2 regions of the Streptosporangium sp. NPDC006007 genome follow, and region 2 is predicted to be linked to the other one. Evidence: riboswitches for the same ligand, from Rfam matches in the RefSeq annotation. Region 2 holds a riboswitch; the other holds the start of a gene.

Region 1 (11,126 bases), on a different contig from region 2:
GAGGTCGATCCCGCCGTCCCCGGCCGCGATCTCCAGTGCCCGCCGCCCGGTGATCCGGGCGGCGGGCGGCGGCGAGCTGGAGCGTGACAGCGTCGAGGTGACGTGGACGACCTCTCCGCCCGCCACGCCGACCGCCACCTGCCCGTCGATCCCCGCGGGCAGGTCGCCGAACCGCTGCCTGAGCAGTACGGCGTGGCCGTCCCCGATGGGGTTGACCGCGACCTTCTCCAGCGCGTCCACCGCCTCGGCGGACAGGCCGAAGAGGGGCTCGTTGGCCTTGAGGTAGGCGCGGGCGGCCCGCTCGGGGTCGGCGCCCAGGCCCTTGGCGAGTGGTGCGGAGCCGGTGACCGTCGCCGGGGTGCCCAGCGTGTTCCAGCGGATCGTCGCGGTGCCCGCGGTGCCGAGCGAGGCCGGGGGCGCGACGCTGCCGCGCCGGTTGTCCAGGTCGGGTTTCTCATACCGCTCGGTCTGGAGGTCGTGGCTCCCGGCGGGTTGCCCGCCGGGCTGACCCTGGGCGATTCCAGGGAGGGGAAGGGTGAGCGCCGCGGTCGCGGCCGCGATGACGGTGATGCGTGACCAGGGTTTGGTCGACACCGATCCTCCTGCGGGGAGATGGCCTGGTGGGCCATGCCACACGTGGGGCACGTGTGTTGCGCAAGAGGTAACACTTACTCAAGTGCTCTGACAAGATCTTGTAAAGGGCGATATGTCGGTGTAATGGGCTTTTTTTGGGCCATTGCGGCTATCGGGAGACCCCGGTTGAGGAACGCCGGTACCCCCGGCCGAGGAAGGGACCGGGGGTAGCGGCGCTGCCGTCGCGGGCGGTGGTCCCGCGAGCCGTACCGGAAGCTCAGTGGATCACGGGCCGTGCCGGTAGGTCAGCGGATCAGGAGAAAGGGATCCAGGCCCGGTCGGCCAGACCGTTCATGTCGCTGACCTTGAGGCCGAGGTCGGAGACCGTCCAGATGCTGTCGCCGATGACGACCGAGCGGCGGATACTCGGGTCGGCGGGGGCGAAACGGGTGTCCTTGACGGGCCTGGGTCTGGGATGGGTGATGGTGCCGGTCCTGGTGACGGCCGAATCGTCGATCGTGAGGACCATCGCGGAACCGCCGGTCCGCCCGGTGCCGTCCCAGCTGTTCAGCGGCAGGACGGCCGTCCTGGTCTTGGCCCAGTAGAGGAAGGCGTGCGGGTCCCACTCGGCCTCGGAACCCGAGTTCTTCTGGAACATCTGCGACAGGCGGCGCGGCTGGGCCGGGTTGGAGACGTCGAACAGGGAGACCTGGGTGCCGAGCGTGCGCCCCTTCTCACTGGCCTCCTGGCCGATGCCGATCAGCCGCCCCTCACCCGCCGGGTGGAGATAGGCGGAGTAACCGGTGATCTTCAGGTCGCCGGTCTTCTTCGGCGCCGCCGGGGTGCTCAGGTCGATCGTGTAGAGCGGGTCCACCTGCCTGAAGGTCACCACGTAGCCCATCGGGCCGATGAACCGGACCGAGTAGATCCGCTCCCCGACACCTAGGCCGCCGATCTCGCCGACCTTGTTCAGCGTGTCCGTCTTGAGCACGTAGACGGCGCTCGAACTGTGCCGCCCGGTGGTCGAGGTGGTGGCGATCCGCAGGTGCCCCTCGTAGTCCGACAGGGAGTACTGGTTGAGCAGCCGGCCGGGCACCTTCCCTGAGGCGACGTAGCGCGGCGCGCCCGTCCCGGTGAGGTCGAACCGGTAGATCTCGGTCTCCTCCGGGGGCTGGACCGGCGCCCGCGGGGGTTTGCGGGGAACGACGGGCTTCGGGGGGACGCGGGAGGGGGACGGGGAGGCCGTCGCCGAGGACGGCGGAGACGACTTCGGGGACCCGGTGGAGTCCGGGATGCCGTGGGAGGTGGCCGCGCTCGGCTCCGCCGGGGTCGGCTCGGCCCGCGGGGCGTCCGCGGGGGGCGTCGCCGCCGGCTCGATCGGGTCGACCGGCGCGGTCGGGGCGTCGTCGACCATGGGCGACTCGATCGGTCTGGGCCACCACCAGCGCGGGTTGCTGGTCACGTACAGGCTGGAGCCGGTCCCGTAGACCGTGTCACCGTCGGCGGCCACGCTGATCGGGACGGTGTCGACGATCCCCTGGGACATGTCGAGGGTGTGCACGGTCAGCATCGACGTGCCGGTGTACTCCGCCGGGTGGCTGACCTGCTCGCACTTGACCGTGTCGGTCCTGGTCACGCCCTTGGCGTCCGCCACCTCGAACTTCGGCAGCCACGCCTCGATCGGCGCCTTGGCGACGATGTCCGTGTTCCGCCGGGTCCGCTCGGCGTCGGAGAGGTCGGGGCCGTCGTAGGAGAAGTCGATCTCGGGCTGGCTGCGGACCACCAGCCGCACCGTCGAGTCGATCATCCTGGCGTCCACGTGGGCGCCGTTCGGAGTGAGCGAGCCGATCACCTTCGGCGTCCCGGACAGATCGACGAGGACGTAGCGCGGACCAGGGCTCGCCGCCCGCTTGGCCATCGCGCCGAAGGGGATGATCCCGCCGCCGGAGAACAGCACCAGCGCCCGGTCCCCGCTCACCAGCAGGTCGGCCGGGGCCCACATCTGCTCGGCGTTGACCAGCTTGAGCCTGCCGGTGACCTTCCTGGTCGCGGTGTCCACCACCCGCAGCACGCCGCGGTTCACGGTGATCACCCGCTTGCCGTCGGTCTTCACCAGGTTCGGCTCGTCCACCCCGGCCTCGTGCACGTTCGTGGTGGAGTGCTCGGGGACGTCCCCCTCCATCTTGCCGCGGGCCGCGGGCATGTCCCCGCGCATCTCCGCGCTTATGAGCCGAGGGTCCATGCCGATCGGGCCGAGCCCCCACGGCCCGACGCTCTTGGCCGTCGCGGTCCGCAGCCCGGCCAGCATGTCGTCACAGCTGTTGTAGGAGACCAGTTTGATCTTTCCCAGATCCATTACCGGCGTCGTACGGCTCGCGCCCGGCCCCGTTTCCGTGGAACTGCACCCCGTGGCGAGCAGCGCGGCGGCGAGGGTGACGGCGCCTGCCGTACGAATCGATGTCCTCATGCCTCTACGACGGATCGAAATCCTGTCCGGTTCAACCCATTACTTCCTGGTAGCCGCTGGCTCCCAACCCGCATACCCTTCGGACATGGCCGTCACTCTTGGAGCAACCCGGACACTTGACCTGGGCATGATCGAGCGCGTCGTCCGGCAGGTGACCTCAAGCGGGAAGACCCAGACCATCACCGCGCCGTTCACCGGTGAAACCCTCGCCGAACTCCCCCTCTCCAGCGCCGAGGACGTCCGCGCCGCCCACGCCAAGGCCCGCGAGGCCCGGCGGGCGTGGGCGGCGCTGCCGGTGCGCGAGCGGATCAGGCCCTTCCTGCGCCTGCACGACGCCATCCTCGACCGGCGCGAGGAGATCCTCGACATCGTCCAGTGGGAGACCGGAAAGGCCCGCAGGCACGCCTTCGAGGAGGTCCTCGACGTCGCGGGCTGCACGCTCCACTACGTCCGGCGAGCTCCCGGCCTCCTGGCGCCCCAGCGCCGGGCGGGCATCTTCCCCGTCGCGACGAAGGTGGTCGAGACGCGCCGCCCCAAGGGGACGGTGGCATTGATCTCCCCGTGGAACTACCCGCTCTCCCTCGGCGTCACCGACGTCGTCCCGGCCCTGCTCGCGGGCAACGCCGTGGTCCACAAGCCCGACACCCAGACCGCGCTCTCCACGCTCTGGGCGATCGACCTGCTGGTCTCCCTCGGGATGCCCCGCGACATCTGGCAGGTCGTCCTCGGCGACCCCGCCGAGATCGGCGACCCCCTGATCGAGGACGCCGACTACGTGGCGTTCACCGGCTCCACCCGGGGCGGCCGGAAGATCGCCGAGGCGGCGGCCAGGCGGCTGATCGGCTGCTCGCTCGAACTCGGCGGCAAGAACCCGATGATCGTGCTCGACGACGCGGACCTGGACGTGACGGCCCAGGGCGCGCTGCGCGCCTGCTTCACCAACGCCGGCCAGCTCTGCATCTCCATCGAGAGGCTCTACGTCCACGAGACCGTGCACGACGCGTTCCTGGAGAGGTTCGTCCGGCAGGCCCGGAACATGAGACTCGGCGCCGGGCTCGACTGGAGCGTGCAAATGGGGTCGCTCACCTCCCGGCGCCAGCTTGAGGCGGTCACCGCCCACGTGGACGACGCCGTCGCCAAGGGGGCCAGGGTCCTCGCCGGAGGCAGGGCCAGGCCCGACGTCGGCCCGCTCTTCTACGAGCCCACGATCCTGGCCGACGTGGACGAGAGCATGGACCTCTGCCGTGAGGAGACCTTCGGCCCGGTCGTCGCGATCTACCGCTTCCGCGACGAGGACGAGGTGGTCGAGAGGGCCAACGACACCGCCTACGGCCTCAACGCCTCCATCTGGACCCGCGATCTGCCTCGCGGGCGCGCGATGGCCTCCCGGATCAACGCCGGGACCGTCAACCTCAACGAGGGGTACGGCGCGGCCTACGCCTCCTACGACGCGCCCATGGGCGGGATGAAGTCCTCGGGGCTGGGACGCCGCCACGGGACCGAGGGACTGCTGAAGTACACGGAGGCGCAGACCGTCGCCAGCCAGTCCTTGAGGCTGGGCTTCGAGCCGATCCTGGGCATGACCTACGACAAGTACGCCGACACCCTGTCCGGCCTGCTCAAGGCCATGAAACGGTTCCGCCTGCACTGACGGTCCCCGGCACCCGTGGGCGGCGCCCATACCCCACGGTCGCGGGTTGCGGCAATGGGGCGGTCTCGGGTTAGTGTCTGGAAGACCGAACGCGGGAGCCCGGAGCACCGGGCTGAGAGGGCGGCTGACACGGCCGCCGACCGCTTGAACCTGACCGGGTAATGCCGGCGTAGGGAGTTGTGCTCATGCCGTCCCCTGCCAGAAAGACCTATCTCGTCGGCTCGCGTCCGGACATCCGCGTGCCGATGCGCGAGGTTTCGCTGACCAACGGCGCCACCGTCGTCCTCTACGACACCTCAGGGCCCTACACCGATCCGGCGTACACCGCGGACCTCGGCCGGGGGCTGCCCGAGCTGAGGTCGGCGTGGCGTTCCCCCCGCACCGAGCGGCGGGACTCCGGCCCGCCGTACCGGGACTCCGGCTCCCCGTCCCCGGGCGCCACCCAGATGGCGCACGCGAGGCGCGGCGAGATCACGCCGGAGATGGAGTTCGTCGCCCTGCGCGAGGGCGTCGCACCGGAGTTCGTCCGCGACGAGCTGGCCCGCGGCCGGGCGGTCCTGCCCGCCAACGTGAACCACCCGGAGAGCGAGCCGATGATCATCGGCCGCAACTTCCTGGTGAAGATCAACGCCAACATCGGCAACTCGGCCGTCGTCTCCTCGATCGACGAGGAGGTGGAGAAGATGCGCTGGGCCACCCGCTGGGGCGCCGACACGATCATGGACCTGTCCACCGGGCCGAGGATCCACGAGACCCGCGAGTGGATCCTCCGCAACTCCCCCGTGCCGGTCGGCACCGTGCCCATCTACCAGGCCCTGGAGAAGGTCGGCGGCCGTCCCGAGGCGCTGACCTGGGAGGTCTTCCGCGACACGGTGATCGAGCAGTGCGAGCAGGGCGTCGACTACATGACGGTGCACGCCGGCGTACGGCTGGCGTACGTGCCGCTGACCGCCCGCAGGAAGACCGGGATCGTCTCACGCGGCGGCTCGATCCTCGCGGCCTGGTGCCTCGCCCACCACGCGGAGAACTTCGTCTACACGAACTTCCGGGAGCTGTGCGAGATCTTCGCCTCCTACGACGTGACCTTCTCCCTCGGCGACGGACTGCGGCCGGGCTCCATCCACGACGCCAACGACGAGGCCCAGTTCGCGGAGTTGCGGACGCTGGGGGAGCTGACGAAGGTCGCCTGGGAGTACGACTGCCAGGTCATGGTGGAGGGGCCGGGTCACGTGCCCATGCACAAGATCAAGGAGAACGTCGACCTGCAGATGGAGCTCTGCGCCGAGGCGCCGTTCTACACCCTGGGGCCGCTGACCACCGACATCGCGCCCGGCTACGACCACATCACCTCGGCCATCGGCGCCGCGATGATCGGCTGGTACGGCACCGCGATGCTCTGCTACGTCACGCCGAAGGAGCACCTGGGCCTGCCCGATCGCGACGACGTGAAGGCGGGGGTGATCGCCTACAAGATCGCGGCGCACGCGGCCGACCTGGCCAAGGGGCATCCCGGGGCGCAGGCCTGGGACGACGCCCTGTCCGACGCCCGCTTCGAGTTCCGCTGGGAGGACCAGTTCGACCTCTCCCTCGACCCGGACACCGCGCGGTCCTTCCACGACGAGACCCTCCCCGCGGCCCCGGCGAAGACCGCGCACTTCTGCTCGATGTGCGGGCCGCACTTCTGCTCCATGAAGATCACCCGGGATGTGCGCGCCTACGCGGAGAAGCACGGCATGCCCGAGGAGGAGGCCCTGAGCGCGGGGATGCGGGAGAAGGCCGAGGAGTTCACCCGCCGGGGCGGTCGCGTCTACCTGCCCCTGGCCGAGGACTGATCCCGGCCGGCGGCCGGCCCTTGGCCGAGGGGTGACCCTGGCCGGGGCCGGCCCTCGTCGGGGGTGAACCGGTTCCGGAATTCATGCTCTATTGGCGATCTGTCGTAGATTCGACCAGTATCCCGGTGTGACCTGGAACGTTGAGGAGTTCGTCAGCGCCGCGGGCGTGACCGTCGACCGGCTGGCCTCCTACGTGGAGGACAGCCAGCGGGGACTGCCCCCCGTGCTCCGGCGACGCCCGCCGCGCGAACTGGCCGCGCGGCTCGACCTCGGGCGGTGGATCCGCGAGGGCGGGATGACGCCGGAGACCTACGCGGAGTTCCTGGCGGCCTACCTGGACGAGGGCACCCGGCTGCACCACCCCGGCCACCTGGGTCACCAGATCACCGCCCCCGACTTCCCCGCCGCGCTCGCCGACTTCGTCCACGGCGCGGCCAACAACCCGATGGCGATCTACGAGATGGGCGCCTCGGCGGCGACGGTCGAGTTCGAGGTCCTGCGCTGGATGCTGGAGAAGGTCGGGTACGGCGAGGCGGGCGGCGGCGTGCTCACCCACGGCGGATCACTGGCCAACCTCACCGCCCTGCTGGCCGCGCGGGCGGCGGCGGCACCGGAGGCGTGGACCGACGGCGTCCCCGGCGACCTCGCCCTGCTCGCGCCCGAGTCCGCCCACTACTCGCTCACCCGGGCCGCCGCGATCCTGGGCCTGGGGGAGCGGGCCGTCGTGCCGCTGGACGCGGACCGGCTCGGCCGGATCGACGTCGCCCGCCTCCCCGACGCCCTGGACCGAGTACGGCGGGCGGGACGGCGGCCGATGGCCCTGGTGGCCGCCGCCTGCGCGACGGGCACCGGGCTCCACGACGACCTGCGCGGCATCGGCGAGTTCTGCGCGGCCAACGGCGTCTGGTTCCACGTGGACGGCGCCCACGGCGCGTCGGCGCTGCTCACCGAGGAGCACCGTCACCTGCTCGACGGGCTCGGGCTCGCCGACTCGCTGATCTGGGACGCGCACAAGATGCTGCGGACCTCCAGCCTGGTGGCCGCGGTCCTCACCAGGCGCGGGGGCGACCTGGACGCGGCCTTCCGGCAGCGGGCCAGCTATCTGTTCTACGGCGACCAGGACTTTCCCCAGGGGGAGCGGGACCTTCCCCAGGGTGAGCGGGGCGTCGACCTGATCGGCAGGACCGTCGAGTGCAGCAAGGCCGAGCTGGGCCTGAAGGTCTTCCTCAACCTGGCCTGGCGAGGTGAGCGGGGCCTGGGCGACCACGTCGCGCGGCAGTACGCCACCGCGCGCCGCTTCTGGGAGCTGGCCCGGCAGCGGCCCGGCTTCGAGTGCCCCTACGAGCCGGAGAGCAACATCGTCTGCTTCCGGTACGGCACGGGCGACCAGGCCCTGATCCGTGAGCGCCTAATGGCGGACGGTGCGTTCCATCTCACCTCGACGGAGATCGGCGGCCTCCGCCATCTGCGGGTCACCGTGATGGCCCCCGCCACGGACGACAAGACCCTGGAGGCGCTGCTCGACCGGATCGGTGAGGTGGGGCTTTCCGCCGGTGAGTGAGCGGGTGCCGGGCGGCGTCGTTTCTCCGCTCCAAATCTCGATCAAGCATGTCCGGTTTGTTCTGCTATGTGTTTTTGTGTCCCCTTCTCGGGTATGAAGGCGCCGATCGAAAGCCACGTGCCTCGCGCACGTTCACAACAGGCCGGCGTCAGTACCCGCTGGCGCCCTCCTCTACTTGTGTGACCGGTCAATTGGGCCGTCTGGGAGGGATTTCCGGGCGGGTGATCGGGTGAGGAGCAGTGAACATGGAAGGTAAGACAGAGCTCGCCCTGGCCATCGCCGTGGGCTATCTCCTTGGCCGGTGTCACAAGCTGCGCCTGGCGCTCACCCTCGCGCTGGCCGGGGCGACGGGCAGGCTCGGCGCCCAGGGCAACCTGCTGGAACAGGGAATGAAGCTCCTCGGATCCTCCCCGGAACTGGAGAAGATCGCCGAGAGCGTCCGCAGCGGCCTGCTGGAAGCGGGCAAGGCCGCGGCCGTCACCGCGGCGAGCAGGCAGATCAACTCGCTGAGCTCCAGGCTCTCCGAACGGGCCAAGGGGCCGCTGGGCGCCACCGGTCTCGAAGGAGAACCGGACGAGGAGGACGAGGAGGAGGAAGGCGAGGAGGCGGTGGAGAAGCCTCGGAGGAAGACCACCGCCGGACCCCGTAAGGAGTCGGCGAGCGGGGCCGGGAAGCGGCCGGCGGCCAAGGAAACGGCCACCAGGCCCCGGAGGAGGGTTCCGGCTGAGGACGAGGAGCCCGAGGAGTCCGAGCCCGAGGAGCCGAGAAAGCAGCCGGCGAGGAGCCGGGGCACCGCGACCCGGGAAAAGGCGTCGTCGTCCGACCGGCCGGTTCGCCGGGCGCGGAGGTGATCACGATGGCCGAGAAGTCGCAGGGCGGGCCGGTCAAGGAAGCCGTTCAGGATCTTCCCGCCAATCCGTTGACCGATGAGGTGCAGCGTCTCGTCGAAGCCGCGTTGGAGCGGCTGCTGGCCTCCGTGACCGACAAGATCGACGGGCTGACCGACAGGCTCCTCGACTACGTCGAAAACGAGGGGCCGAGTCTGGTCAGCACACTGATCGGGTCCACGGGCTCGGGCGGGCCGCTGAGGAAGGGGCTCGGCAAGCTGGCCGGCGGCACGCTGTCCCTGATGACCGGGGGCGGCAAGGGGGGCAAAGGCGGCAGGAGCAAGAAACTGAAGTTCACCAACATCGTCGAGACCCTTGACATCGGCGCTCCACGGAGGCTCGTCTACGACCAGTGGACCCAGTTCCAGGACTTCCCGAGCTTCATGAAGAAGGTCGAAAGCGTGGAGCAGGAGGCCGAGGAGAAGGTGGCCTGGAAGGCGCAGATCTTCCTCTCCCACCGCAACTGGGAGTCGACGATCGTCGAGCAGATCCCCGACCAGCGGATCATCTGGCGATCCAAGGGGCCGAAGGGCTATGTCGACGGCGCCGTGACCTTCCACGAGATCGCCCCCGACCTCACCCGGATCCTGCTCGTGCTGGAGTACCACCCGCAGGGATTGTTCGAGCGGACCGGCAACATCTGGAGGGCCCAGGGACGGCGTGTGCGGCTGGAGTTCAAGCACTTCCGCCGCCATGTCATGACGCAGTCCGTACTGCACCCCGATGAGATCGAGGGCTGGCGGGGTGAGATACGCGACAGCCAGGTCGTCAAGGACCACGAGACCGCTCTCGCGGAGGAGCAGGAGCGCGAGGGCGCCGAGGAGGAGGAGCCCGAAGAGAAGCGGGCGGAGGAAGAAGAGCCCGAGGGCGCCGAGGAAGAGGAGCCCGAGGAGGAGGAAGAGGAGCCCGAGGGGGAGCGGGCGGAGGAAGAGGAGGAAGAGGAAGAGGAAGAAGAAGAGCCGGAGGAGGAAGAAGAGGAGCCAGAAGAGGAGGAGGAAGAGGAAGAGGAAGAGGAAGAGGAAGAGGAGGAGCGGCCCAGGGCGCGGGCCCGGCGTCCGGCACGGGGCCGGTCTCGCGAAGAGCCCGAGGAGGAGCCCGAGGAGGAGCCGCCCTCACGTCCGGTCCGTCGTAGAAGGGCCGCCGCGCGGAGCGCGTGATCCTGACAGGAAACGGAGACCGAGGAGAAGCCGATGACCATGGTTCAACCTTCGGGGGGAGGGCCGGCCGGCGGGTCCTCCGCGTCGGGCCTGGCCGACGTCATCGACACGATCCTCGACAAGGGACTTGTGATCGACGCCTATGTCAGGGTCTCGCTCGTCGGCATCGAGCTTCTGACGATCGACGTGCGCGTCGTCGTGGCGAGCGTGGACACCTACCTGCGGTTTGCCGAGGCCGTAAACCGCCTCGATCTATCCCAGACAGGACAGAAGGGCCTGCCGGATCTCCTGCAGGACGTCACCCAGGGCGGGAGCAAGGCCACGACCAAGGGCGCGGCTCAGGGGGTGCTGGAGGCGGCGGGTGAGAAACTCCACGACCTCGTCGGTGAGCCCGAGGAGGAGGAAGAGGAACCTGCCCCTCGGCGGAAGCGACGGGAGCGATGAGATGCCTCCATCCAGCGGACGATCGGAAACCGGCAGGAGACCGGCGAAGGGGGGCTCCACCTCTCATGGGTCCGCGAAGGCCGCCTCCAAGCGGGCCGCCCCTGAACGGGCCGCCTCCGAGCGGGGCACCCCCGACGGATCCGGCACGGCCTCCTACATCTACGGCATCGTGCCGGCCGACGTCGAACTCGCCTCCGACGCCCGCGGGGTGGGAGATCCCCCAGGACGGATCAAGCTGGTACGGCACGGCGAGATCGCCGCGCTGACAAGCGACGTCTCCGTAGATCACCCGCTCGGCAGGCCGGAGGACCTCTTCGCCCACCAGCGGCTGCTGGATGCCGCCGTCACGGAGGTGCCGGTCCTGCCGCTCCGCTTCGGGGCGGTGGTCAAAACCCCGCAGGCGGTCGTCGACGAGCTGCTGACCCCCTACCACGACGAGTTCCTCACCGCGCTGCGCGAGCTTGAGGGGCGGGCGGAGTACGTCGTCAAGGGCCGCTACGCCGAGCAGGTGGTGGTCGGCGAGATCCTCGCAGGGAACGCGGAGGCCGCGAGGC
Region 2 (11,126 bases):
CCAGCTCCTCGTCTCCGAGGGGTGTGGGATCCAGGACGGTGACCTTCTTGCCGGCCAGGTCGATCCTGCCGTTGATGGCCAGCTCAGCCAGGAGGGAGCCGCCGAGCGCGGCGTCCAGCTCGGACGAGCCGACCAGTTGCCTGCCCTCGACCTCGCTGTAGGCGAGCAGCAGGACTTCCTCGGCGATGATGGTCGTCATCGCTCGACCCTATGTCGTGAGCGCTCGCGCGGCGCGGGTACTCGGGTAGGTCGGTGAGGCGTGGCCACCATGGGCCTTGAGAGAATGGTCCGTCATGAGCGTCTCCAAGGAACTCCACGCCATCGGCCGCCCCCTCGTCGACGTCCAGCTGGCTCATCCGACGGTGGCGGGCATCGCGAGGGGAGACCTGCCGGAGCCGGTGTTCCGATCGTGGCTGGAGCAGGACTACCTGTTCCTGCTGGACTACGTGCGGGTCTTCTCCCGGCTGGCCTGGCAGGCCCCCGACGGCCATCTGGGTGACCTGGTCGACCTGGCCCACGCCACCTTTCACGAGGAGCTGAACCTGCACCGCTCGCTGTCGGCCGAGTTCGGCGCCGACCTGGGCGGGGTGAGGAAGGGGCCGGCCTGCGCGGCCTACACCTCGTTCCTGCTCGACTCGGCGGCCGACTACGCCGACGGTCTGGCCGCGCTCTACCCCTGTATGTGGGGCTATTCCACCCTCGGCCGGGTTCTCGCCGAGAACCCCCCGGCCGAGCCGCGCTACCGGGCCTGGGTCGACACCTACGCCGCCCCGGGGTTCGCCGAGCTGACCGAGCGCATCGCCGTGATGATCGACGAGGCAGCCCCCGACCCCGCCCGGGCCGCCAAGCTGTTCGGCGAGGGAATGGCCCACGAGATCGCCTTCTGGGACGTGCCCTGACCCGGTCCCGCCCGGGTCCCCGGCTCTGCCGAGCCCCGGCCCACCGCGGTTCCGCCTACTGAGCCCACGGCGGCAGGATGGTCCGGCCGCCCTGGGCCGCCTTGATCCCGGCCGAGGTGCACACGGTGCCCTCGGCCCGCTCGGTCCGGGAGTCGTTGCGGAGCGAGAACGGGGTGTCCGGCGCGACGATCAGCGCGTCTCCCGCCCCGGCCACGTGCTCCACGCCGCCGAGGGTGCCCACGATCCGTCCGGACCGGACGACGAACACCTCCTCGCGATCCACGGTGTGCTCCTTGCCCGCCGCGCCGGGGGCCATGTCGAACGACCAGACGGCCAGTTGCGAGGAGCCTCGCGAGGGCACGGCCAGTGAGCGCAGGGTGATGCCGTCCATCTCGAAGGCCGGGGCGCCTGCCAGATCCGCGGTGGTCATGGACCCTCCAAATAGTAAATCTGATTGACTGTCCATCAAAAGGTAAACCATGTTGTCTTTATCGTCAACGGGGAGGCCGGGGAGGCGCGCTGACGGTTCCGGACCGGTGGCCGCTTGCGGACGGGGCGGGGGCGATCGGGCCGCTCCGTGCGCCGTCCACCGGTGGACTTGGAAGAATGGGGCCATGACTGTTCCTGAGGTGGAAGTACACGCGGTGCCTGAAGGCGCGTTCCTGCTCGACGTGCGCGAGGACGGCGAGTGGCGGGCCGGGCACGCGCCCGGGGCCGTCCACATTCCGCTCGGCGAGTTGCAGGCCCGGGTCGCCGAGGTTCCCAAGGACGCGCCGGTCTACGTGGTCTGCCGCAGCGGGGGCCGTTCGGCGAACGCCGCCGCCTGGCTCAACCACGTCGGCCGGGACGCGATCAACATCGGCGGCGGCATGCGGTCGTGGCACTTCGCGGGCCGGCCCATGGTGGGCGAAAACGGCCAGGATCCCTTCGTCGCCTGAGGAATATCTCGTCACATGGGCGACGCCTTGCCAAAAAAGGAATAAGTGACATAATCCTGACGAATTGTCTACCGCGGGAGCTCGGGCGGAACCGGGCTGAGAGGGCGGAACCACGCGGAGGGCCGACAGGGCCTCACTCGTGACGCGCCGCCGACCGCATGAACCTGTCCGGGTAATGCCGGCGTAGGGAGCGCGTCATGACGCCCGACGTCATCGATTCCAAGCATGCCGAGGCCCCCCTCACCCTCGACCAGGCCCCGCCGAAGACCCTGGGCACGCTCGACCAGGGCGCGTTCTGGGCCAACCTGGGGGTCAGCCTCCTCGGATTCTCCTTCGCGCTCTTCCTGATCAACCCACTGGGCGACGACAATCCGCTCACCCTCACCGCGGCGCTGGTCGCCGCCCTCGTCGGCAGCCTCGTCGGCACCGCGATGGTCGGCCTCGCCGCGGTGCCCGGAGTGCAGACCGGCAGGCCCGCGATGGTGCTGCTCCGCGGGCTGTTCGGCGCGAGGCTCTCCTACGTCCCGACCGTGCTCAACATCATCCAGATGATCGGCTGGGGCGCGTTCGAGCTCTGGGTCATCGCGATGGGCGCACAGGCGATCTTCGGACGGTCCGTCCCCTACGCGGTCTGGGCGATCGCGGCCGGGGCGCTGACGACGGCGCTCACCATCTACCCGCTGGGGGTCATCAGGCTGCTCCGGCGGTTCGTCACGGCCGGCGTGATCGTGTCGATGGCCTGGTTCGCGGTGGTCTTCCTGCGCGACACCCCCGTCCAGACCGGTGGCTCCTGGGACGCCTTCGCCCCGGCCGTGGACTTCGTGATCGCCCTGTCGGTCTCCTGGGTGCCGGTCGCGGCGGACTACGCCAGGCACTCGCGTTCCAGCCGCGCGGCCTTCACCGGCATCGTCGGCGGCTACACCGTCGCCCAGGTGGCCTGCCTGGCCGTGGGCGTCTACGCGGTGGCGCTCGCCGGTCACGGCGCGGTGCAGAGCCAGCCGACCGCGGTGTTCGCGCCGTTCGTCGCGGCTCCGCTCGGCGCGCTGTTCTTCGGCATCCTCGTGCTGCGCGAGACCGACCAGTCGTTCGCGAACGTCTACTCCACGGCGATGTCGCTGCAGAACCTCATGCCGAGGGTGGACCGCCGCGTCTTCTCCGTGGCCATCGGCGTGCTGACCACGGGCGTCGCCCTCGTCGTGGACGTGAACTCCTACGGCGCCTTCCTCAGCATCATCGGCGCGGTGTTCGTGCCGATGCTCGGCGTGCTGGCCGTCGACTACTTCCTGCTCGGCCGTGGCAGGAACTGGGACACCTCCCAGAACGCCCCCTCCCGCCGGCTCATGGTGATCCCGTGGGCGCTCGGCTTCGCCACCTGGTGGCTGCTCGCCGCCCCCTCCCAGGTGGCCTGGTGGGCGGCGATCTGGAACGGTGTCAGGCAGGCCGTGCACTTCACCCCGCAGCCGTGGATGAGCGCGGCCGTGGGCGCCTTCCTCGTCGCCGGCCTGGTCACGCTCGTCCTGGGGGCGTTCCGCCGCCGGTAGCCCCGGGCAGGGCGGCCGGGTCTCGGCCCGGTCACCGGGTGCCGGGGGAGGAGTTCCCGGTGGCCCCCTCGACCCGCAGCAGCCGCTCCTTGGCGGTCGCGCCTCCCGCGTAACCGCCGAGGACGGCCTCGCTCTCCACCACCCGGTGGCAGGGCACGATCACACAGACCGGGTTGCTGCCCAGCGCGTTGCCGACCGCCCGCAGCGCCCTCGGCCTGCCGATCCGCTCGGCGATCTCGCGGTAGGTGGTCACCGTCCCGTACGGCACCGCCAGCATCATCTGCAGCACGGTCCTGGCGAACGAGGTCGCCATCTGCAGGTCGACCGTGGTGGTGAAGGCGCGGAGCCTGCCGGAGAAGTAGGCGTCCAGTTCCCGGCGGACCGGGTCGAGCCGCCGGGGATCCGGCCCGATGAACGAGCCGATCTCCCTGCTGACCCGCTCGAACACGACGTTCTCGTCCTCGTAGCTGCAGGCCACCACGCCCCGGTGCGTCACCGCGAGGACCAGCCGTCCCACCGGTCCTTCGAGTGTGCCGAAGGCGATGTCGGGATGGGTTTTCCCTATGTAGGTGGGCGAGGTCACCCGTAGCAGTGCGTCGAGGTCGCCGGATGACATGGCCCCACCCTTCCGTGTCCAGGCGTGTGGTGACCGCAGCGTATCGGACGGATCCCTCAGGTGAGTGTCAGCACATGCGGACGAAGTGCCAAGATCAGGCCGGTTGACACGGCACTATGGGTGTGTGGGTGACGACAGAGCCGATGGTGACGAGGGCATCGCCCGTGCGGTCGTCGCCGGTGCGCCCAACGCGATGGTCGTCTTCGACCGTGATCAGGCGGTGCTGGTGTGGAACCCCGCGGCCGAACGCCTCTTCGGCTGGTCGGCCGACGAACTGCTCGGCCGTCGCGCCCCGGTGGTTCCCGAGGAGCTGACGGCCGAGCACAACGCGGTCCTGGAACGTGTCCGCACCGGCGGCCGGGTCTCGCTGCGGACCAAGCGGTTCCGCAGGGACGGCAGCCTGCTCGACGTGCGGGTGGACACCGGCGCTCTGCGCTCGGAGGCCGGGGTGCTGCTCGGCTACGTCAGCGTCTATCACCTGGTCCAGGACGACGAGTCCGCCCAGGACCGGGTCGTCCGGCGGGCGCGGCTCGTCCGCAGGCTCACCGACGTGGTCGCCGACATCAACGCCGCGCGGGAGCTGCCCGCCGTGCTCGACCGGATCGCGGCCAGCCTCACCGAGCTGACCGGGGCCGACGCGGGCGGTTTCGTGCTCATCGAGGGGGACCGGCTCCGGCTCGTGGCCAGCCATCGGCTTCCCGAGTCGCTGCGCGACTCCACCGGCGACATGCGCACCAGCCTGGTCGGCAAACTGCTGCGCACCGGCAGGACCGTGATGCTGGAGACCGGCAACCAGGCCCGGCTGGACGAGCTGGTCTGGTCACAGCTTCCCGGCCTGCACACCATCGCGCTCGGCCTCGCCGCGGTGGGCGGGCGGCCGTACGGCGCGCTGTACGCCCTGTTCGCCAAGCACAAGGCCGGTCACGTGGAGCTCGAACTGCTCGAACTCCTCGCCGGCCACGCCGGGATCGCCGTGGGCAACGCCATGGCCTACCAGGAGGCCGTACGGCAGCGCGCCCACGAGCGGGCGGTGTTCGACGCCAGCGCGGACGGCATAGCGGTCCTCGACGGCCAGGGCCGGGTCATCCAGTGGAACCCGTCGGCCACCGAGCTGACCGGTTTCGCCGCGACCGAGGTGATCGGCGGGCCGCCGCCGTTCCAGCTGCCGGAGCCGGGTGACAAGCTCACCCTTCAGCTTCCCTCCGGCGCCTGGCTGGACGTGCTCTGCGCCGAGATCGTGGAGACCGGTGAGATCGTGGTGGACTTCCGCGACATCACCCGGGCCAAGGAACTGGAGGAGGCCAAGGACCTCTTCCTGGCCACCACCAGTCATGAGCTGCGCACCCCGATCACCGTGGTCCGGGGGTTCGCCGGCACGCTCGACGCGCGCTGGGACAACATGACCGACACCGAGCGCCGCTCGGCCGTGCACATCATCGCCGAGCGGGCGCGCTCCCTCGGTCAGCTCATGGACAACCTGCTGCTGGGCTCGCACGCGGGGGCGGGGGAGCTGACCCTCAAGATCGAGGGTCTTGACCTCGGCGAGCTGCTCCGGGCCGCCACGCTGGGTCTGCACGATCTATCTGATTTGCACACAGTTGAGGTGAAAGTAGCCCAAAACCTACCCCCGGTCTCCGGAGACGCTCTGGCCACCGATATCGTGCTGGGCCAGTTGCTGGAGAACGCGTTCAAATATTCACCGGACGGTGGCCTGATCAAGGTCGAGGCGTGGCCGGAAGGTGACTGGGTGGTGGTGGTCGTGGACGACGAGGGTGTGGGCATAGCTCCGGCGAGCCGGGAGCGCATCTTCGAGCGCTTCGTCCAGGTCGACAGCGGCGACCGCCGCCGGTTCGGCGGTGTCGGTCTCGGGCTGTACATCGTGCGCAGCCTGGTCCGCGCCCAGGGCGGGGAGGTGTCGGCGCACCCCCGTCCTGGAGGCGGTACCCGGATGCGATTGCTTCTGCGTATCGCCGACACGCCGGGGGCTCTTACCTGACCGACACGCCGAACCGGTAACGAGCCGGTAACGGATGAGCTGATCTATTGTCGAATGTACACAAGCTGTAATCGGCGTTCGGTTTCTAAGGCTATCTAACGGGGCATTTCGGTCGTACTGGGGTGTGTTCCTCAGGGGGAACAGGGATACGGGGAGGTGAGTGCGTCGAGCGTCGTGTTGTTGCCGTATGCACCGTCCAGCGTCGCTGTCGCACGCCAACGCCTCTGCTCTGACCTGCAGGAATGGGGTGTCTACGAGACCGCTATAGACGACGCGGTCCTCGTGGTGAGCGAACTGCTGAGCAACGCGCTCCGGCATGCGCATCCGTTGCCGTCCGGTCAGATCAGAGTGGCGTGGCGGTGGACCGACGAACATGTCGAGGTTGCGGTGAGTGACGGTGGCGCCGCCACCGAACCGCGCGCCGGACGGCCCACGCTCTCCTCGCTGGGAGGCCGGGGGCTCGGCATCGTCGAGTATCTGGCCACCAGTTGGGGTGTCAAGCACGAGGGGGAGATCACCACGGTCTGGGCGGTGGTCACCGCCCTCGGCACGGTGAGTGACGGTCATGTCTCCATCCCCGAGCCCGCCCTGCGGGAGTGCGGATAGCCGGTTCCGGCGCGGGGTGCGACGACTGCGCGCCTCCGCCTCACCTGGCTCCGCCTCCCCGGGGAGACAGACTCCGCCCCGCCTCACCCGGCCCGGGTGAGGCGGGGCGAGCCGCCTCCTACCTCCGCCCCACCGCTACGACGGCGAAGCGACGGCGGTCTCTCACCGCGTGCCGGCGTGTCACACGATCTGGATGGCGACGACCTTCGGAGGGCGGTTCGGGAAGGTGATGTCGTGCCAGCGATCGATCCTCACCGAGTCGCCGTTGGCGTCGTAGTAGATCAGGTCGTTGTTGCCCGTGGAGATCCGGTCGACCCACCATCCGCCGAAGTCGGTCTTTCCGCCGTTGGCGTAGCAGTCGACGCTCTGGCGGCCGCCCAGGTGCGACCAGATCTTCAGGAAGTTCTCACCGCCAACGCATTGGACGTGGTCGATGGCGAAGGCGGTGCCGGCCGGGATGGTGACGGTGAAGGCGGCGGTCGCGGCGAGTGCCACGGCCATGGAACGGATGTTCTTCTTGCTCTTCGAGATCACAGACTCTCCTCCTGCGGAGACCGGCGCGCACGGCCCCGGCCCTGTTGGTGACGTCGCGTCCTGACGAAACGGTGCTTCGCCGGGCCGGCGGACGGCCGGCTGCGCACCGGAGCGGCCCCTCGCGGCCGCGCCTTTCCGTGACACGATCGGACGGACCGGTAACTCAAAGTAATACCACTCTTCGTTCGGCCGGCGCTCCGAACACGAACTGTCGGGCTGTGGCATCACCCGATCGTGGCGCTCACGCGCGGCCAACGAGCCGTGTGCCCCTGACGAAGGACTACTAAATCGGCATCAAGCCGCCCGGCGGCGAGCCCGATCACCTCTGCCGTAACCTCCAGCGGAGCATTCGCCGGGAACGTCCCCAGCATCCGGGCCGCGCCTCACCGCGCCGCCCACCTCAGCTCCGTCGCCGCCCGCCGCCGCCGAATAGCCGGACGGAGAGCGTCTGGAGGGCGAGCACCGTGCTCACTTGGCGAACTTGCCCGCGATCGTGACCGCGGCGACGACCACGAAGGCCACGATCGCCAGCACGAACAGGAACTTGAAGAGCCCGAACAGCGCGGGCAGCACGAGCCCGAAAACCACGTAGAGCGCGAGGATGACGCCCAGTACTGCCATCACGATACGACCCATGCAGCCACCGTACGTCGGGCGGCGGTCCGATGAGAACCGGCACGATAACGATCTAGCCCCTACTGAAGGGGCAAAGGTGCGGAAACCGGTCCGTTCCGGGCTTACCGTGGAGGCCATGAGCGCGCGGATTCTGCTGGTCGAGCACGACCCGACGGTGGCCGAGGTCGTGGCCGGTTACCTGGAGCGCGACGGTCACCTGGTGGAATGCGTCCGAGACGGCGCCGGCGCGCTCAGTAGCGCGCTGGCCGGCCCGCCCGATCTGCTGGTGCTCGACCTGATGCTGCCGGAGACGGACGGGCTCCAGATCTGCCGGAGGCTCCGGGAACACCGGCCGATTCCGGTGATCATGCTGACCACCCTGGGCGAGGAGATCGACCGGGTCGCCGGCCTGGAGGTCGGCGCCGACGACTACGTCGTCAAACCGTTCAGCCCCCGCGAGCTGGCCCTGCGGGTGCAGTCCGTGCTGCGGCGCGCGCGGGGCGTCTCGGCGCCGACCGGCACCGGCGTGCTCAGGGACGGTGACCTGACGGTCGACGTCGGCGCCCACCGGGTACGGCTCGCCGAGACCGAGATCACGCTGACCGTCCGTGAGTTCGACCTGCTGACCTATCTGATGGACAACCCCCGCCAGGCCTTCAGCCGCTCAGCCCTGCTGGAACAGGTCTGGGGCTGGTCCTTCGGCGACTCCTCCACGGTGACCGTCCACGTCCGCCGGCTCCGGGAGAAGATCGAGCCCGATCCGGCCGTCCCCCGGCGCATCGTCACGGTGTGGGGTGTCGGCTACCGCTACGAACCCTTGGACTGATCGGCGCCGTCGACGGTCAGGAACCGCGGGGCAGGGTCCGCAGGGCCGGGATCTCGCTCTCCGGCCGGGCCGGGGCGGTGGACTCCGGCCCGGCCGGGGCGGTGAGCTCGGACCGGGCCGGAGCGGCGATGAGCGCCCCGGCCGCCTCCGAGCCCCCGTCGTCTCCGCTGTCCAGGTGATCCCCGTGGTCGGGCTCGACGTGCTGGCAGGAGGCCGGGGCCCTCGGCGCGCCGAAGGACTCGACCATGGTGCGGAAGGTCGGGCACGGCCACCGCCACATGCAACTGCGGCAGCGCAGGATAGGGCGGGCCGCGTCGCTGGTGATGCCGCCCGCGTCCCGGGGCTGGTGCAGGTCGAGGAGCCTGATCCCGAGTGCGGCGAAGCCGAGCAGCTCCTCCCGCGCGCTTTCGAGGAAGTCGAGGTCCTCGCTCGCCAGCCGGGTTCTGATCGGGACATACCCCTCGTGGTTCACCAGGCCGCGCAGAGAGTTGGCCGCGTCCTGCCACGACGTGGCCTTCTCGGTGCGAGTGATCATGGACTCCAGGTGCTCCCGGAGCCGCTGCCGCTGGGGATCCTCAGGAAGATCGGTGTTCATCGGTGCGTTCGGGCCCGTTTCTACTCAACGGCCGCCACTGTCGTAGCGCAGGGACGGTCGGGAGAGTCCGGGTCTCCCCCTTTCCGGCCAAGCCGGTGTCGCTCAGAGTCAAGTTTCGCGCACTCAGGGTTTCCATGAGACCCAAACGGGGGACAAAGGCCCGACGACTCGGGTTAGGCGAGAGAACGTGACCAGTGGCCTTCGCGCCGCTAGTGTGCCCGCTGTGGAGCTAAAAGTCTCAACTCGATCTCATGTCGGGCACACCGTCATGACCATCGTCGGCGAAATCGACCTGTACACCGCTCCTGGCCTGCAGGCCGAGTTCGCTCGCCTGCTTCAGGAGAGCCCGACCACCTATGTGGTCATCGACATGTCCGGGGTGGAGTTCTGCGACTCCACCGGTATGAACGTGCTGCTCTCGGCGCTCAAGCGCCTGCGAGAGCGTGGCGGAACCCTGGAGCTGGCGGCCCCCCGGCCGGCCGTGCGCAAGATTCTCCAGGTCACCGGTCTTGACTCGGTGTTCACCGTGCACGACGCGGTGCCCGAGAAGCTGCTGACGGCCAAGCCGCAAGTATGACCGGGACAGCGGTGATCATCCCGGCCAAGGATGAGGCGGATCGGATCGGCGCCACCGTGGCCGCGGCCCTGGCGCTCTCCGGCGTGGACCTCGTCATGGTCGTGGACGACGGCTCGACCGACCAGACCGGCCGGGTGGCCAAGGCCGCCGGGGCGCGGGTCGTACGGCACAGCCGGAACCGCGGCAAGGCCGCCGCCATGGAGAGCGGTGCGGAGGCCGTCCGCCTGCTCGACGACGAGACGCCCAGGCACCTGCTCTTTTTGGACGCGGACCTGGGGGAGACCGCGCGCGCGGCGGAACCCCTGATCAAGCCGGTCGTGGCGGGCGAGGCGGACATGACCGTCGCCGTGTTCGTCACCCGGGTGAAGCTGGGCGGTCACGGGTTCGTGGTGAAGCTGGCCCGCCAGGGCGTTGAGCGTGCCACCGGCTGGACGCCCACCCAGCCGCTCAACGGCCAGCGCTGTCTGACCAGGGCCGCCTTCGAGGCGGCGCGGCCCCTGGCCCACGGCTTCGGTGTGGAGACGGCCCTCACGATCGACCTGCTCCGCAGGGGGTTTCGCGTGCGGGAGGTCGAGGTGGAGATGGCCCACCGGGCCACCGGCACCGACTGGAGGGCCCAGCTCCACCGGGCCAGGCAGTTCCGCGACGTCGCCAGGGCGCTGCTGGCCCGCAGGTAGGCCCGGCGCGCTCCGGTCCACCGGGCCTCGCCCCGTCGGTCCACCGGGCTCTCGTCGCGTTCCGGCGGACGGTCGCGTGACTTCTCCGGCGTCCGTCACCGGTCCGTGTCCCGCCGTCCCGGGCACCTGGCCGGATGTGCTGGAATTTGCGGGTGACTCGGGAATCTTCGGTTGTCGGTGGTAGGCGGGTTCCCGGGCGTGACACGCCGCGGTGGTTCGACGTCGCCGGGTTCGCCGCCATCGGGCTCTCCGCCGGGCTGACGGTCCTGATCGGACTGCTGGGGCCCTCGGCCATGGTGCCGGGACCGCCCGGCCCGTCCTGGCAGCCGCCCTACTCGCTGGGCGTGCGCCCCGGCGCCCATCTGGTGATCGCCATGGCCGCGGCCGCGATCGTGCTGGGCGCGGCGGGGCTGGCCGCGGCCCTGCGGTCCCGGTGGAGGCCGGACCCGCGGCTGCTGCTCGCGGCCGGCTGCGCGACGGCGGCGGTGCTCGCCCTCCTGCCGCCCTCGGGCTCGGCCGACCACCTGAACTACGCCGCCTACGGCCGCCTGATCACGCTCGGTCATGACCCCTACGCCCTCACGCCCGCGGCGCTGCCCGGTGATCCCGTGGTCGGCGCCGTGGAGGAGTGGGCCGGTGTGACCAGCGTCTACGGCCCGGTGGCGACCGCCGTACAGGCGCTGGCGAGCCTGGCCGGAGGTGACTC

What was found. Region 2 has a riboswitch for thiamine pyrophosphate ahead of ABZ194_RS21875 (cytosine permease). Riboswitches for the same ligand answer to the same signal wherever they lie in the genome.
Region 1: another riboswitch for thiamine pyrophosphate. It lies ahead of thiC (phosphomethylpyrimidine synthase ThiC); the one in region 2 lies ahead of ABZ194_RS21875 (cytosine permease).

The regions. Positions count from the first base shown of each region.
Region 1 is NZ_JBEXUG010000008.1:57,694-68,819, reverse strand. Features, by position in the region: gene ABZ194_RS09155 (M36 family metallopeptidase) at 1-594, opposite strand, end outside; gene ABZ194_RS09150 (beta-propeller domain-containing protein) at 887-3,040, opposite strand; gene ABZ194_RS09145 (succinic semialdehyde dehydrogenase) at 3,126-4,691, shown strand; TPP riboswitch at 4,773-4,884, shown strand; gene thiC (phosphomethylpyrimidine synthase ThiC) at 4,877-6,523, shown strand; gene ABZ194_RS09135 (pyridoxal-dependent decarboxylase) at 6,651-8,084, shown strand; gene ABZ194_RS09130 (hypothetical protein) at 8,330-8,935, shown strand; gene ABZ194_RS09125 (SRPBCC family protein) at 8,941-10,128, shown strand; gene gvpJ (gas vesicle protein GvpJ) at 10,168-10,572, shown strand; gene ABZ194_RS09115 (GvpL/GvpF family gas vesicle protein) at 10,574-11,126, shown strand, end outside.
Region 2 is NZ_JBEXUG010000030.1:26,024-37,149, reverse strand. Features, by position in the region: gene ABZ194_RS21895 (GPP34 family phosphoprotein) at 1-199, opposite strand, end outside; gene ABZ194_RS21890 (TenA family protein) at 294-899, shown strand; gene ABZ194_RS21885 (cupin domain-containing protein) at 955-1,329, opposite strand; gene ABZ194_RS21880 (rhodanese-like domain-containing protein) at 1,514-1,837, shown strand; TPP riboswitch at 1,901-2,044, shown strand; gene ABZ194_RS21875 (cytosine permease) at 2,035-3,378, shown strand; gene ABZ194_RS21870 (methylated-DNA--[protein]-cysteine S-methyltransferase) at 3,410-3,994, opposite strand; gene ABZ194_RS21865 (PAS domain S-box protein) at 4,119-5,990, shown strand; gene ABZ194_RS21860 (ATP-binding protein) at 6,147-6,596, shown strand; gene ABZ194_RS21855 (beta/gamma crystallin domain-containing protein) at 6,777-7,130, opposite strand; gene ABZ194_RS21850 (hypothetical protein) at 7,599-7,766, opposite strand; gene ABZ194_RS21845 (response regulator transcription factor) at 7,882-8,571, shown strand; gene ABZ194_RS21840 (hypothetical protein) at 8,588-9,166, opposite strand; gene ABZ194_RS21835 (STAS domain-containing protein) at 9,390-9,743, shown strand; gene ABZ194_RS21830 (glycosyltransferase family 2 protein) at 9,740-10,420, shown strand; gene ABZ194_RS21825 (hypothetical protein) at 10,573-11,126, shown strand, end outside.